DNA from 2 places in the Spirochaeta dissipatitropha genome. Region 2 is predicted to be linked to the other one. Evidence: riboswitches for the same ligand, from Rfam matches in the RefSeq annotation. Region 2 holds a riboswitch; the other holds the start of a gene.
The links. A riboswitch is a leader RNA that binds a small molecule or an ion and turns the genes downstream of it on or off. The one in region 2 is predicted to bind thiamine pyrophosphate.
Positions count from the first base shown of each region.

Region 1: it holds a riboswitch for thiamine pyrophosphate, as region 2 does, so the genes downstream of both, ACYQ2L_RS15750 (thiamine ABC transporter substrate-binding protein) here and ACYQ2L_RS16300 (YkoF family thiamine/hydroxymethylpyrimidine-binding protein) in region 2, are expected to answer to the same signal.

Region 1 covers NZ_BAAHXT010000017.1:39,282-47,208, reverse strand. Annotated here, with positions in the region: gene ACYQ2L_RS15755 (ABC transporter permease) at 1-926, opposite strand, end outside; gene ACYQ2L_RS15750 (thiamine ABC transporter substrate-binding protein) at 905-1,975, opposite strand; TPP riboswitch at 2,071-2,185, opposite strand; gene thpR (RNA 2',3'-cyclic phosphodiesterase) at 2,303-2,944, shown strand; gene ACYQ2L_RS15740 (hypothetical protein) at 2,956-3,681, opposite strand; gene ACYQ2L_RS15735 (UTP--glucose-1-phosphate uridylyltransferase) at 3,762-4,610, shown strand; gene ACYQ2L_RS15730 (MATE family efflux transporter) at 4,641-6,161, opposite strand; gene ACYQ2L_RS15725 (glycosyltransferase family 2 protein) at 6,178-7,107, opposite strand; gene ACYQ2L_RS15720 (metal ABC transporter ATP-binding protein) at 7,220-7,927, shown strand, end outside.
Region 2 covers NZ_BAAHXT010000021.1:644-8,570, forward strand. Annotated here, with positions in the region: gene ACYQ2L_RS16295 (ATP-binding protein) at 1-2,185, shown strand, start outside; TPP riboswitch at 2,438-2,552, shown strand; gene ACYQ2L_RS16300 (YkoF family thiamine/hydroxymethylpyrimidine-binding protein) at 2,634-3,266, shown strand; gene ACYQ2L_RS16305 (ECF transporter S component) at 3,266-3,853, shown strand; gene ACYQ2L_RS16310 (ABC transporter ATP-binding protein) at 3,843-5,390, shown strand; gene ACYQ2L_RS16315 (energy-coupling factor transporter transmembrane component T family protein) at 5,381-6,181, shown strand; gene ACYQ2L_RS16320 (TolC family protein) at 6,740-7,927, shown strand, end outside.

The sequences.
Region 1 (7,927 bases), on a different contig from region 2:
CCTATAAAAGCCCAGTAGCTTATGCAGGAAATTCGCAGTCCACTACCGAGTTGTTCCCAGCTTCGGACCAGAAAGCGTCTGCCACGCGGCTGCAGATGATAACGCCCGGCAAACTGCAGAATGAATAATACCAGACCGGTTATGAGAATCTGCACCAATGACAACAAGGCAGCCCCACCGAGATTTAATCCCTGAAACATTTCCTGATAGATGCGCACTTCCAGGGTACTGTATCGGACACCACCGAAGATCAGCACGATTCCGAAACTGACGAAGCAGTACAGGAAGATTATGGAGAGAGCCGAGACAATCGATGGCATGAGCAGCGGAAGGTCTATCCGAAGCAGCCGTACAGCAGTGCTTTCTCCCAGCGATCGGGAAACCTCGATATACCTTCGATCAACAGCCAGCCATCCCGATGAAATCATTCTTAAAGCAACCGAGATATTGAACAGAACATGGGCCAGAATTATTCCGAATGGGGAGTAAACCAGAGAGATATCAGCAGAAAACAGACGGCTGAGGAAGCCCGCCCTTCCATACATGCTGATAATGGCGAGTACGATAATCAGGCTCGGCAGTACAAACGGCAGTAAAGTCAGGCTCTGAATTGCACGTTTACCTGGAAAGCTGCTGTGACTCAGAAACCACGCTCCGGGCAATGCCAGCAGCACACTGATTACAGCAGATGCAGCTGCCTGGATCAGGGAAAAGCGAATGCTTCCCAGCACTGCAGGACGCCGCAGCTGGGAAAGCAGTTCGATAAGCGCACTACTGCCTCCACGATACCAGGTGTCAGCCACCCCTGCCCCGAGTACTGCCAGTAGTGGCGGTACAAGCAGAAAGAGAAACAGCGCACCCGTCAAATGAGGGGCGCGCCTGGATATGTTCATGCGCAGGAATCCTAACGCATTACGTCTTCCCATTCGTTTAACCACCTGGAAATATTATCGCCTACATAGGCTGGATCCAGCCTCAATGGCCGTGTTACTTCTTCTGTTTCGAGAAATGCTTCAGGAAGCTGAACCCCTGGATGTACCGGGTACATTATCTGACTCAGCGGTATAAGCTCCTGGAATTCCTCACTGAGAATATAATCAATGAGACGTTCAGCATTCAGTCGGTTTGCTGCACCATGTACGATCCCGGCGATCTCGATCTGCATATATGCAGCGCCGTCCATAAGCAGGGATTCATAGCGGTCTGTTTCCTCGAAATGCCGGTGATACGCAGGACTGGTCTCATAGCTGACTACCATAGCCGCCTCACCCTGTGTATACAGACCGTAACCGTCAGACCATCCGCTGGTCACCGTGAGAACATTAGGTTTCATTTCTTTCCAGAAATCGAGGTATCCATCTTCACCGAACTCTGCAATTGTATAGAGCAGAAAATTGCGACCAGGTGAGCTGGTAGCCGGATTCAGCATAATGAATGAATTTCGGTAGGCAGGATCGGTCAGATCACTCCAGCTTGCAGGGCCCTCGGGCAGCTGCTCGCGGTCCACATTGATCGAGATATAACCATAATCAAAAGGAACAGCATAGTAATCAGAATCAATCAGCAGGTCATCGCGAACCAGCTGCATATTCTGCGGCTCATATGCCTCAAGCATGCTCTCCTGCATGAGACGGGGAAGATAACTCTCATCCAGCCCGATTACCACATCCGCCTGCGGAGCCCGCCGCTCAAGATAGAGCTGGGTAAATACCGCCCCGGTATCACCGATTCTCTGCAGATCAACGCTGACACCATATGTATCTTCCATATGTGCACTTATCGCCCGGCGTAGCGTGCCTGGAATAGAGTCATAACTGTAAATTACCAGAGAGTCGGTTTCTACCCGGCGCTCCTGCACCGGTGCAAAAGCCGGCTCTTCAGGACGTCCGCCCGCGCTTACAGAAACCGCGGTAAAAAAAGAAAGTACAATAAGTACCAGAAAACCAGAAAGAACAGATCGTGTATGAAACTTCATTCAGATCCCCCCATAGCAAAATAGTATCGGGTTATGAGATCATCCAATGAGGCTGATAGAAAGGTGTGTATATGCGTGGAAACGCATGCAGCGACGTGCAAAAACAGCATATTTCCTCCGCCGGCATTACCCGGATCAGGTTCAAGGGTATGATCTCAGCCGCCTCGGGACAACAACGTTGTCTCTTGAGCAGCACCCCTACATGGCAAGCTATCAGAATACAAAAGAACAATCAAGAACGGCTGGGACGGAGTTTGGCACCAGTAAAGAATACAGCGGATATCTGAAAGTCTTTATTATAGAACAGTTTTCAGCCTATACTGGGGCATGGCAAAAACGAGACAGGAACATGAAACCCCGCGGCTTTTCATTGCACTTGCCCTGCCTGCAGAACTGCAGGATCACCTGAGGCTGCTGCAGAAAAGATTGAAATCAATCGCTCCATCGGATGTTTTCCGCTGGGTTCAGCCCGGCAACACCCACATTACCCTACATTTTCTGGGAGATACAGATCGCAGTCTGATTCCTGAATTGATTGCCGTCATGCAGCGTGCCATACTCAGTGAGCAGACAGAGCAGAAATCAGGCAGAATCCGTTGTCAGCTTGGTGGACTGGGCTACTTTCCGGAAAAAGGGAATCCCAGGGTCTGCTGGATCGGATTCAATGAGCTGCTGCAGAAGCAGAGCCATGAGCTTCATCCCAGAGGCAGAACCCTGTTCACTGCACTGGAACAGGAACTGCTACTCAACGGGTTCCAGAGCGCAAGCCCCAGATACACGCCCCATATAACTCTCGGGTATCGACGCCGCGGCAGTGATAATAAGGAGGTCGCTACAGTTACCGGGAAATGGAGAAATGAAGCCAATATCCGCGGCCTGGCTTTCAGCCTTTCAGAGCTGGTACTTTACGAGAGTAAAACCACGGATCAGGGGCGGCAGCATATTCCGCTGATGAAAATCACTGTCTAAAAAATCACTCCCTATTGTTCAAACTGCAGCGAGAACTCGTATGGCCTCCGCGCGAGAACAAGATCGATCACCGGAACGCGGAATACAACTGCTGAACCATCAACGCTTCCACCGCGCTGGCTGATAATCGTTCCATCAGGAACAAGTCGAATCATAATTTCTGCACGCTCAATAACCCGGGCAATCGGAGTACTCCCCTCATACTCCTCCAGTGCCCATGACAGATATTCAATGTAGTCAGCACGGGTCAAACCATCGCCAGGAGGAAGCAGATATTCTACAATCGGTGTTTCGCCGATTGGTGAAAGCCGCAGAAATCTCGGAATATCTTCCCTGCCAAAGCGGATATGCATTGTTGACCGCGCACCTGCCCGATCAAAAAAGATAATCTCCGGCACATCCATACGCTCGTCACGCATGAGCTGCTCGACATCCTGAAGTCGCATATCTGCAAACAGATGCCCCGGACTGTCCGATCTCAACTCAAGCAGCTCTATGCCTTGATATCCGGTGAGCACATCCTCAATTTCAGCCAGATCAAAGATCTCTTCCGTTTCCCCTCCGCTTAGATCCCGGTAGTATTCCATAAATACCCGGTCAAGATTGATTTCGAGCTGCAGACGGCCTGAACCATCTATTGTCAGATCCATGTCCTGCCGAACAGTACAAGCTGAAAAAACCAGAATACTTGCTATAAAAATGCTGAACAGGATCAGCGAGCACTTTATTTTACCCATAAAAGAAATGTATCTCGCGTATGAGCATCCGTCAATGCCGGCAATTGGCAATCAAAAGCGTCTGTGCTAAGCTCCGGAGCATGAAAGGTGTAATATTAGCAGGGGGATACGGGACCCGCTTCCTCCCGGTGACCAAGACAATACCGAAGGAAATGCTTCCACTCATTGATAAACCGTCAATTGCATTCATCGTCGAAGAATTTGCTGCAGCAGGAATCAGTGAAGTACTGATTATCAGCTCACGGCGGAAACACAGTATGGAGAATTTCTTTGACCGTGAGGTTGAACTTGAAGAAATTTTCACCAGAGAAGGTCGGACCGAGCTGCTGGACAAGATCGCACCCAGCAAAATGAAGGTCTACTTTACCCGGCAGCAGGAAATGAGAGGCACCGGCCATGCGCTGATGCAGGCAGAAACCTTCGTCGGAAACTCGCCGTTTATTGTCGCCTACCCCGACGATCTTCACTTCGGTGACAAACCGCTTTCAGTTCAGCTTGTCGAGACCTATCATCAGACCGGGAAAACTGTTCTGGCAGGACTTGATAACCCTCCTAACCTGGAGCGTTACGGGGTTCTGGCTCTTGAAAAAGACGGGCTGCACGTTCATGATATTGTTGAAAAACCACTCCCCGGCACAGAACCCAGTACGATTGCTTCAATAGGTCGATATCTGTATACACCGGAGCTCTTCGGTTTTCTGAACGAAGGCTGGGAAAAACATGCCGAAAGAACACCGGAAAAAGAATACTACCACGTTTATGCGCTAAACCAGCTCATGCAGCGTGGCCGTGTCGTTCATCACATTATTGAAGGACAGCGGCTTGATACCGGAGCGCCTCCCGGATTCCTGGAAGCTACCCTGCACTATGCAGCACGTACTCCGGAACTTGCAAAAATCATCAGGGATTTCGCAGCCGGCATGAAGTAGAGGCAAGAAGGAAGTATGCGGGCAGACGAACTATGATCTGTCCGCATCTCCATCGTCTGAATCTGAATCTGACTCAACACATCCGCAATCTTCACAACTGCAGTACTCCAGATCCTCAGCAACCCGTATGCCCGATGCAGTCGCCCCGGCGGGATAAATACTGTGTGGATAATGGTCAGTTTCAACCTCATCTGAACCAGTATCTGCTCTTGAAACCAACACCTTTTTCGTCCAGGCTTTGCTGCGCCAGCGCAGCAGCATAATTATACCCCGAAGGAACTCATCCATGGCAACACCGGCCCACACTCCGGCCACACCAAGCCCCATCCGTATACCCAGCGTATGTCCACCAAGGACCCCAACACCCCACATGGAAATCATACCGATAAATACCGGAAAGCGGACATCCGCAGCACCCTTGAGTGCATGAATTATAATGAGATTGGAAGCCCGACCGATTTCGACAAAGATAGATATCAGCATAAGGCGTGAAGCAAGCTGTATTATGAGCGGATCCGAAGTAAAAACTCCGAAAATCTGGGTCTTGAATAGATTGGCAAGCAACACCAGGGTAATGGAGCAGGACACACCGCTCAGATAATAGGTATAGACCTTGCGGTAAGCCTTATCTATCTGACCTGCACCAAGCATGTGCCCGACATGTATCTGCGCCGAAGCCGCTATGGCGAGAGCCGCAACAAATACAAAACGCATAATGGTAGAGTTATAGACCCAGGCAGACATAGCGGCAGTCCCAAGCGTGGAGGCCATGTTCATGAGGAGAATCTGGGCAATGTTGTAGGCAAGGCCTTCACCGGCCGAAGGAAGCCCCACCGAGATAATTCTCTGCAGATGGATTTTCGGCATGAGCCGCAGCCGCTTGAAATCGACCTTTATTTCACCGCGGTGCTTCAATCTATATGCAAAGATAAAACAAACCATTGCCTGACTGAATACTGTTGCCGAGGCAACTCCTGCTACTCCGCTGACTGGAATGTTTATGAAACCCAAAGCCAGTCCGCGCACTGCAATCCAGTTACCCACAACATTAATCAGGTTACCTGTCATATTGACAGCCATTGTTTCCCGTGAATGACCACAGGTTCGCAGAATATTGGACTGAACTACATTAAAAGCCAGGAACATGGAACCGGCACCGAATATCCGCATGTACTGCAAGGCAAAATCATGCACATGAGGATCCAGGGTGTAGAACGAAAGAATCAGGGGTGCAGAGAAAAACATCAGCAGACTCATGGCTGTGCCGAAAACGGCTGCCAGAGCGAGACTCATGGTGCCGATGTCGGAAGCCTCGTGATAACGCCTGGCACCGAGGGTCTGTGCAAGGATAATACCAGCCCCGGTTCCAACCATGCTGTATATAAGCATCAGAAACATCGAGAACTGATTTGCAAGACCTACTGCGGCAACGGCACCGTCAGAATACATACTGAGCATAAAAACATCGACACTGGAGAGTGCCATCCGCAGAAAGTTTTCAATAAGAAGCGGCCAGACCAGTTTGCGCATGGAAATTGTTGAATGTTTCATAATAATGGCTCAGATGTTAATTTCTATCTGCAACTATTTCAAGCAGGCAGCGGCAACAGTCAGCAAGTTTTAGATTTCCCCGTTTTTCTGCTCCGCGTTCAAAAACCTCAAGCTTTCGCTGCAGTTCCTGCAAGGCAAGTGCATGTTTGCGCGGCTGGAGGCTGAAATCAGCAGCTCTCCCGGGATCGGACAGAAGCTCCGGCAGTCCTGGAGGAGCTGGCAGCTCTTCATGAATCCCGCAGAAATCCAGAAGCGCTCGAATACGGAAATATTCAATTACACCAAACTGTTCTGACAGCTGCGGACCATGTCCTGCCCTCTTTTCTATCAAGGCCTGGTCGATATACTGAACGTGAGTATGCAGGCATAGATGCAGCCACAGCTCATAGTCCTCGGCGACCGGCAGATCCTCCCTGAAACCCCGCTCAACAAGAAGATTCCGGCTGAGTAAAACAGTAGAGGGTCCGATTGTGCACTTTATCAGGGCATCCGGAAACACATCCCCTTCCCGTTTATGATTCTGACCCTTCTGACTGATTTCCCTGCCGTTTCTGTTCCAGCGTTCCCGCGTATGAATCAAAACAGACCCCGAATCTGGCTGCTTTCTGTCGAAATCAAGAAGCGCAAGCTGCTGTTCAAGCTTGTGCGGCATCCATAGATCATCACTGTCAAGAAATGCAACAAGATCGCCTGAGGCCTCGGTCACTCCAATGTTCCGAGCGCGTCCGGGCATTCCACTGTGTCCTGATTCAATAAGTCTGATTTTATTCGAGTTCTGCAGGGGCTCGAGCCGCTCGAGCGTTGCATCAGTTGAACCGTCATCAACCACCAGCACTTCATCCGGAGGAATTGTCTGTGCAAAAACAGAATCCAGAGCCTGCATAAGCAAGGCTTCCCGGTTATAGGTCGGGATGATTACAGATACACTGTGACTCGATCGTTTCATACCCCACTGTAGCAGAAAGAAAAAAAAACTTCTGCAAGCTTTTTTGCAATTTCCTCTGCATTCCTTCATGAAACACTTGACGATGGTAATACTAAGTAATACCCTTATTTATATGAGTTCAACCATCAATCCCACCAGCTCTACCGCAGAGAGCATAGAGATTACTGACCTGACTCTGCGCTATCCAGGCGTGCCGGTTTTTGAAGACAGCTCGCTGTGCATACCAGCCAGGGGACTGGTTCAGATTGTCGGCCCTAACGGTGGAGGCAAGACCAGTCTCGCCAGATTACTTATGGGTCTGATCAAAGCCCAGAAGGGCAACATCAGAATTCTCGGTAGAAATCCCAATGAAATGAAAAGCCGGATCGGCTACGTACCTCAGCACAGCATGTATGACCCGCAATTTCCTTCACTGGTATTTGAAACCGTACTCACCGGCAGACTGAAAAAGCATTTCGGCCCCTATAACGCTGCCGATAAAAAAGCGGTATGGGAAACACTTGAACTCCTGGACATACGCAATATAGCAAAGCAGAGTTTTGCGGATTTGTCCGGAGGTCAGAGACAGCGTGTTCTGCTTGCACGGGCACTTGTCAGTCTGCCTGAACTGCTGATTCTCGATGAGCCGACTGCCAACATTGACCGGGTCAGCGCAGCCCGACTGGAGGAACTGATCCGCCAGCTTAAAAGCAGGTTCGGAATTCTACTTATTACCCATGATTTTGATTTTCTGGCAGATTCAGTTGATCATGTTCTCTGCATTAACCGCAGCATGCATCTGCACAATCGACGGGATCTAACTCACGACGATATGCAGCGC
Region 2 (7,927 bases):
TGCCCTTATTATTGGTGGCATGGTCAGTGATAAGGTCTTGAAAAGAATAATTCAAAGAAACAACGAGCGTACAACTCCGGTTCCTATTGTTTGCCTGACAAATAAAGCAGATGAAGTACATTCAGTTCTTATCGATAACAGTGCAGGTTTTCGTGAACTTATGGCCCATTTACTGGACCATCATAAATTCACCCGTCTTGCACTTATTGGTGGTCCCAAAGGACAGTCCGAAGCAGAGGTCAGGAAAAACGCATTTATTCAGGAGATGGAAAAACGGAATCTTGAAGTGCGCGAGGACTGGATCGTTCATGGAGATTTTCACACGAATTCCGGAGCGATTGCCATGAAGGAGCTTCTGAAGTCCGATGACCTTTCATTCGAGGGAGTAGTTGTAGTTACAGATCCAATGGCTGTCGCTGCGCAGAAACATCTGGAATCAGCTGGATACAAGGTTCCAGATGACATATTTGTAACTGGTTTTGATGATATGCTGCCCAGTTCCTTGACCACCGTTCGACAACCGTTCAAGCTACAGGTGCAAAAAGCCGTAGAGCTGATTCATGAAAAACTCAATGGTGAGCAGGTAGATGCTTGCCTGGAAATTCCTTCTATGCTCAAGATTCGGTCAAGTTGCGGCTGCGGCAGCCGGGATCTGCTTGAGCATCTCTCAGATTTTATTCTCAATAATGAAATAATGTATGCTTTTTTCCAGAAACTGGAAACCTCGTTTCTGGAATCACTGGAACAGCGGAACCCTGACATATTTCTTTCTAAGCTTCTGGAATACATGAGTGATGTTGCTTTTGGTTTTACTGGTTCAGAATTCACTGGCGCTGAATGGCGTGTAGTTTTTCGATTGATTGAAAGAAATATTCGGATAAAAAGTAATAGTAAATTCGATACCGACTATGTCGATTTTATTCTGGATAAAGCGCTGATGATTGTCATGAATGCACCACTGAATGCAGATACTGCAGAGCGGTTTTTCTCCGAAGAAGAGTATTTCACCTTGATTAAATTGAATCAAAGCTTGAACAAGACATCGAGCCAGCCTGAGTTAATTGATCTACTTGCCTCCTCTTTACCAGAATTAGGCTTCCGTGGAGGTCGGCTTGCTCTTATTTCGGCATCTGGTAAAAAAGCCTCGCTGAAACTTGTATATAATGAGATTGAACGCAAATTTCTTCCAGAAGAAGGTGTAGTTTCCTCATTACATGATCCACATCCCGAGTTGTTCAGACAGACCGATAACCCGGATCTGATTACTGTGGTGCAGCCTTTGTTTTTTTACCAGGATTTAAATGGCTTCCTGTCAGTGGATGCTAATTTGATTGCACTTGATGTTCTTGATACTCTCAGTTCTCATATCAGTAATACAATTCGCTCTATTCGTTTGTGGGAAGAGCGGATTCGGTCCGAGGAGCAAATGATTCAGTCCGAGAAAATGGCTGCTCTGGGAAAACTGGTTGCTGGTATTGCTCATGAAATCAATACACCGATCGGAATCGGACTTACTACCGCCAGTGATCTGAGACTGAGGGCAGAAGAGATTTTAGAGCATCACGGTCAGGGGAGCCTCACTCGGACACTGTTCTACGACTTTCTGCAGATTCTTGATGAAGAAACATCTCTGATTGAGGGTAATCTTGTTCGCGCTGCTGATTTGATTCGTAGTTTTAAGACAATTGCAGTAGATCAGTCTAATGAAGAGTTCAAGAGCTTTAATCTCAAGCAATATCTTGAGGATATTGTGACCAGCCTTAAGCCTAAATTAGGTAAGAAAGGCTATTCAGTAACAATTTCCTGCTCTGATGAAATTGCCATGTTTGGACCACCGGGAACTATCGCTCAGATAATCAGCAATTTAGTTACAAACTCCATAGTCCATGGTTTCGATTCCAAACCTGGAGGAGAAATCATGATAAACTGCTCGGCAGATAAAAATAGTGTGCTCATTCATTATTCAGATAATGGCAAAGGTGTGAGCAGGGAAATAGTTGAGGACATATTTGAACCATTTTTCACTACCAGAATGGGACAGGGGGGAAGCGGACTTGGCCTGTACATTGTGTATAATCTTATGCATAGAATATGGAAGGGAAACATTCGCTGTGAGAGCAGTCCCGGCATCGGAACAAGTTTTCACATGACCTTTGCAGTTGATTGCCGAGATCCCAAAACCTGAAATGCTATCAGTCGAATGGTTTGATGAACCGTTGATAATACAGAAACAAGCGTACACCTCAGGTCGTGAGTAATCTGTCTGTAGAATATTACTGTTCCTGCCGACACCCTAAATCGAATATCCACAACCTTCTCTTACGGTAAATATTTAATTCATTAAAAATTAACACCCGCTATGCCGGAAAACATCATCGACTGTTGACAGTTTTGCTCATCTTTTTTAGACTCTCCGTATCAAGTAAGCAAGCACGAAAACAAGCCGCCGGGGGGTCCTGTCATGCAGGACTGAGATAGGGGAGCAATGAGCCCCTGACCCGTTGAACCTGATCCGGTTAGTACCGGCGTAGGGAGAGCGCAAGACAGCAGGTGAATCATCTCCGTACAGGAGCGTTTCCTCTTGTTCAAAGCCGCCTCTCGACAGGCGGCTTTTGTGTGCTCAAGGAGGCTCTATGCTTATAGGCTGTCAGTTTTCTCTCTATCCCATGGAGAGCGACTTCGTACCAATAATCCTCGAGGCCATTGCCCCGCTTAAAAATCGTACAGATTTACGGGTGGAAAGCGATGACCTGAGTACCTATCTGGCAGGTCCCAGCCAGACCGTGTTCGATGCGGTTCATGAGGTATATGCCGCTGCCTGCCGCGCCGGAGGTCACGTAGTCCTGTCTGCGACCTGGTCACGCGGTTGCCCGGGTGAACCCGGCGACCCGATCTGCACCCCGGACGGTGGTGATATTCAGAATGAATCACTGCCCGTGAGATCCTCTCATGGCAACGGTATTATCAGCGCTGCACAGTGCGCCCTGTATCCAATGGGTAATCCAGATTATATGCAGGAAATAGTCCGTGAGATCGAACTGTTCAATCAGGCAGCTCAAAAACCAGCCGTCGACCTTGAGGTATCTCCAAAGCATTTCTGTACCCGGCTGGATGGAGAACTCAGTCAGATTTTCCACCAGCTGGCAAGTGCCTTTGTCCGCTCTGGACAGACAACTCCTCACGTAGTACTCACCGCAACCATATCCAAGGGGAGTCCCAGCGCTTCCGCCCCGCATAATCGTCGCAAAGAAAAGGAGAACATATAATGAACACATCAGCAAAATGGAATCTGAAGGATATTCTTGGTCTTATTGTTATATCGGCTGTATTCGGACTGTTGTACCTGGGATGGGTGCAGGTATGGATGCTGCTGCAGGGCATCATCGGCCCGTTGGCAATGGACATAGTGTTTGGCGTCTGGTTCTCCGGCGCAATTTTCTGTGCGCTCATGTTTCCCCATCCGGGGTCCGCATTCTATTCCGCAATGGTCAGTGTTATTACCCAGGTATTTGCCGGTAATCCCTCCGGGCTGGTTATGCTCCTGACCGGACTGGTGCAGGGTAGCGGCTCTGAAGTCCCCTTTCTGTTCACGAAATACCGCCACCGCAATCTGATCATGAGTCTGGTCGCCGGGTTTGTAACCGCCCAGTTCAGTTTCGTATATACCTGGTTTCGCTTCAGCTACTGGACCCTGTCACCCGGCTACGTAATCAGCATGTATGCAATCCGCAGTCTCAGCGGCGTCGTACTCGGTGGGGGGCTGGCCTATGTGCTGTATCGAGCAGTAATGGCATCCCGCGGCCGTGAAACAGAAGGCAGTGAGCTTGAGGATAGTGAGCAGGATGCAGACTGAGTCAATCAATACCAGCGCCAGCCCCGATATCGGTGCCGACACCAGCACTATAACCAGCCCCGGTATCGGTGCCAGCACCAGCGCTTGCCAGAATTCACCTGGCACATCAAATGGCAGATCACACGGTGCATTAGTCTCCCAGGCCCTGCTTGAACTGCAGGGCCTGGGCCTTTGCTGGGCCGGCCACCGTCAAAGCCTGTTCGAAAACATTAATCTGCAGGTGTATCCCGGTCAGCAAATTCTGCTGTCCGGTGACAATGGCTGTGGAAAAAGCACACTGCTGGCAGTCATAAAAGGACTGCTGCGCTCAGAGGAAAACTCTCCGCATGAAGCAGTCTGTCATCTGACAGGGCGCATACTCTACAAGGGCCAGGACACAGGCAGCAGAACAGCAGCCGAACGCAGTGAAATAGGCCTGGTATTCCAGGATCCTGACAGTCAGTTCTGCACCCTGAACGCCGACGACGAACTCTACTTCAGTCTCGAACAACTGGGTATGGCCCGACCGGAAATGGAACTCCGGTACAATGAATGTGTACAGCGCTGGCGGCTGCAGAACCTGGTATCCAGGCGCATCGATCAACTCTCCGGAGGTCAGAAGCAGCTGCTGGCTCTGGCAGCAATAATGATCCAGCAGCCCAGACTGCTTCTACTGGACGAAATCACCAGTCAGCTGGACCCCTGGGAGCGCGAGTACCTATGGCACGGACTGCAGACCATGCTCTCAAATCAACCCGAAACCGCCATGATATGTGTCGATCATGCCTATTCCGGCCCCCATAATGACCAGCTGATGCACCTCAGATTGGACACAGCGGGACTGATCCCCTCTGTCCCTGTCCAGGCCGCACCAACAGCCCCTGGGTACGCCACATCTGCAACCTCGGCACAGCAAACAAGACCCACAGCTCAGCGGCACCTGCAGGAAATACAGAGTCAACTCCCGGCCCACACCGGAAAAGAAATCACCCGTCCGCTGGTCTCAGCCCGCAATATCTCCTACAGGTATCGATCTGCCGCCGCCCCTCTGTGGTCAGGAGTCAATATCCAGCTGCCCGCCGGGAAAATCCTGGCAATAGTCGGGCCGAACGGCAGCGGGAAATCAACCCTGCTCGCCGTGCTGGCAGGACTGCTCAAACCGGGTGAGGGAAACATATCACTGCCCCGGCGTCGGCTGCTGATCCCGCAGAACCCCGAACACCTCTTTCTCTATAACCGGGTATGGCGCGAGCTCGGATCAGATCTGGAATCCGCCATGCCGGTCCTGCAGCACTTCGGTCTGGCTCGCAGCAGACAGTACTCACCATATCGACTCAGTCACGGACAGAAACGCCGCCTGAACCTGGGGCTGGCACATATCAGCACACCGGAACTGCTGCTGCTCGATGAACCCACCCAGGGTCAGGATCCCGCCTTCAGAACCCGGATTCTGCAGGATATCACCGGACATGCCCGTCGGGGAGCAGCCGTTATAGTAGCTACCCATGACTGGGATCTGGTACAGACAATAGCTGATGAGGTACTGCTATGCGGATGAAAATGATGGATCACATTGAAAAACCTGGCTGGCTGCAGTCCTGCAACCCCGTCGTCAAGCTGGGCTGTGCCCTGTTTTCCGTACTGCTGGCAACCATACTCTGGGACCCCTTCAGCCTGGCCGCCGGAGCCCTCACCGCGGTTCTCCTGGTCTGGATCGGCGCCCGGATCCCGCCATACCGCCTGCTCCCTGTACTCGGCATGTTCGCCATAACCGTCTGGAGCCTCGTGCTGGCCAATAACGTATTCGGCAACGCCGAAGCACAGCTGGATGCCCGTTGGAATCCCGGACTGATCCTCGGCCTGCGCATCGCCAACTTTGCTTTCTGGGGAATCGTCTTCAGCTTCACCACAAACCCCCGCGACCTGGCATTAAGCCTGACGCAGAATCTCGGCATCTCTCCAGCAGTCAGCAGCGGCCTCATGACAGCCCATCGCCTTCTTCCCCTCATCGGCGATGACATGATGTGGATCCGCAGATCACTCAAACTACGCCGCCTGAACACCCGTGAACACAGAATCGTCCGTTCACGATTCCACAGCTGGCTGGCCACCGCCCGCGGAGTACTCCTGGGAGCCCTACGACGCGCCGAACGGGGAGCTCAAGCCATGGAAGTCCGCGGCTTCTCACTCGACAGCAAACGCAGCACATCCACAGCCGTATATTACCGCAGCATTCCAGTACGCCGACGGGACATAGCCCTAATCGCATTCACCGCCCTGCTGTGGATCGCAATACTCCTGACTGCACATTACGCAGGCACCTTGCGCTTCTGGGGTGCCGACTGGTAGTCCGAATTCAAGTACGGCATAGGGGCTGTCCCCGGCACCCGACAGCCAAGCCACGAGCCCTCGGTCATAGATCCCGCCCTCCAGCCAGTCTGCCGGGGTCGGCGAGCTCCGGAGTGCGGCTGACGCCTCCCGTCCCGGTACGGGCAAGCCCTGCCCGGGACCGCCTCCGGCGTCCTCCGCATGCCTCAGCCAGGATTTGTTGAGTAGTTAGAAAACTCCACAAAGATTTCAATCATTTCATTATCCTGCCACTAATTAAATCTATATTCAGGGATTTGAGAAAATGTATGCGTTTTTCTGTCGTAAGTTATGGCAGGATAATCTTTTATCGAATAGTTTTTGTGGAGTTTTCTAACTACTCAAGGAAACTCCCTACTGTGTATTTATTACACAGCACTTATCTATGGGATGCGTAAAATAGTTACAGTTACATGATTTTTTCTGCTTGTGTCCTTGTGCTCTGGTATAGCTCTTCGTTATAACTTGCTTCCGGTAAACAACTTGCATATTTCTGCTTTTTCGTGCCCAGCCTGGCACGTGAATTGCTTCATGTAGATCATGAGACGTTACAGGAAAAATTTAATTATATCTCTGGTAGGATTGTGCTTCGGGCTGTCCTTCAGTACGGGTCTTGCTGCCAACGACACTGCTTTGTCGCTTGGGGATCTTGTATCCATGGCGATACGGGAGGATAGGGTGATTCAGGGAATACTGCTGGATCAGAGAATTTCGGGACTCAGAGATGATGCTTCGGAACTACCGACCTATGCAGCCATTGCGGTGCAGGGCAGTCTGTCTGCGGCACATCAGGTGCCGGCGAATGCTTCAGCTTACAATGTAATCAGTGGTGGTCCTGAGTTGGTGTTCAGGTGGGGAGAGTCGGGAAATACCAGTTTGCAGACTGCCGCAGATATCAGACTGTATCTGGATGATCAGCTTTCGAATAATAACAGTATTGCCCCTTCGCTGCAGCTGAGTCACAGAATTACTGATGTGCTCGGAGGTCAGCGGATTACGACGGATGAAATCCGAAAGCTTCAGCAGGAACTGCGCCAGGAAAAAGAACTCAAGGATAGGGCGGCATCAATTACCGCGCAGATATTCAGCATTCTTTCTTCTGTTCTTGACCAGCAAAGAGTCGAGTTGAATGCACAACAAAGCCTGGCCGATGCCCAGCTGAGCAGGGAACAGCTCGTTACGGTGCAGCGTAGGGATCCTGAGAGTCTGCAGGTTCTGCAGGCAGATGACCGCATTATTGCAGCTCGGATAGACATAGAGAATGCGCGCTCACAACAGAACATTCAGCTTGAAAGTCTACGTAGACTCACACGGAATCCGGAGATTCTTCTCAGTGATCTCCAGAACATTCCAATTCCATTACCGACTGAAATAGCCATGCCTGCACTACCGGAGCTCACCAGTTTTGTCTCGTATCATCAATCCATGCTGAGCCTGGAACTGGTACGACTTCAGGACGCAGCCACATTTCAGGGACCGGTCAGAAATCTGAATCTATCAGCATCTGCAGCCAGTACCTATCTGCCGAATCAGGGCAGTCTAGATTCATTCAGGATTGCGGCGAGAGGCACCTTGAATGAAGGTACTAGCTGGTCGCTTGGACTTGAACTGTCCTACAGCAGCAATGAGCGCCTCAGCGGCCCGGTTCTCGGGCTCAATGGCTCATGGTCACCCGATGCAGGCTCCTGGCAATCAGAACAGAATAGAATCGAGCGTGAAATTTCCCGG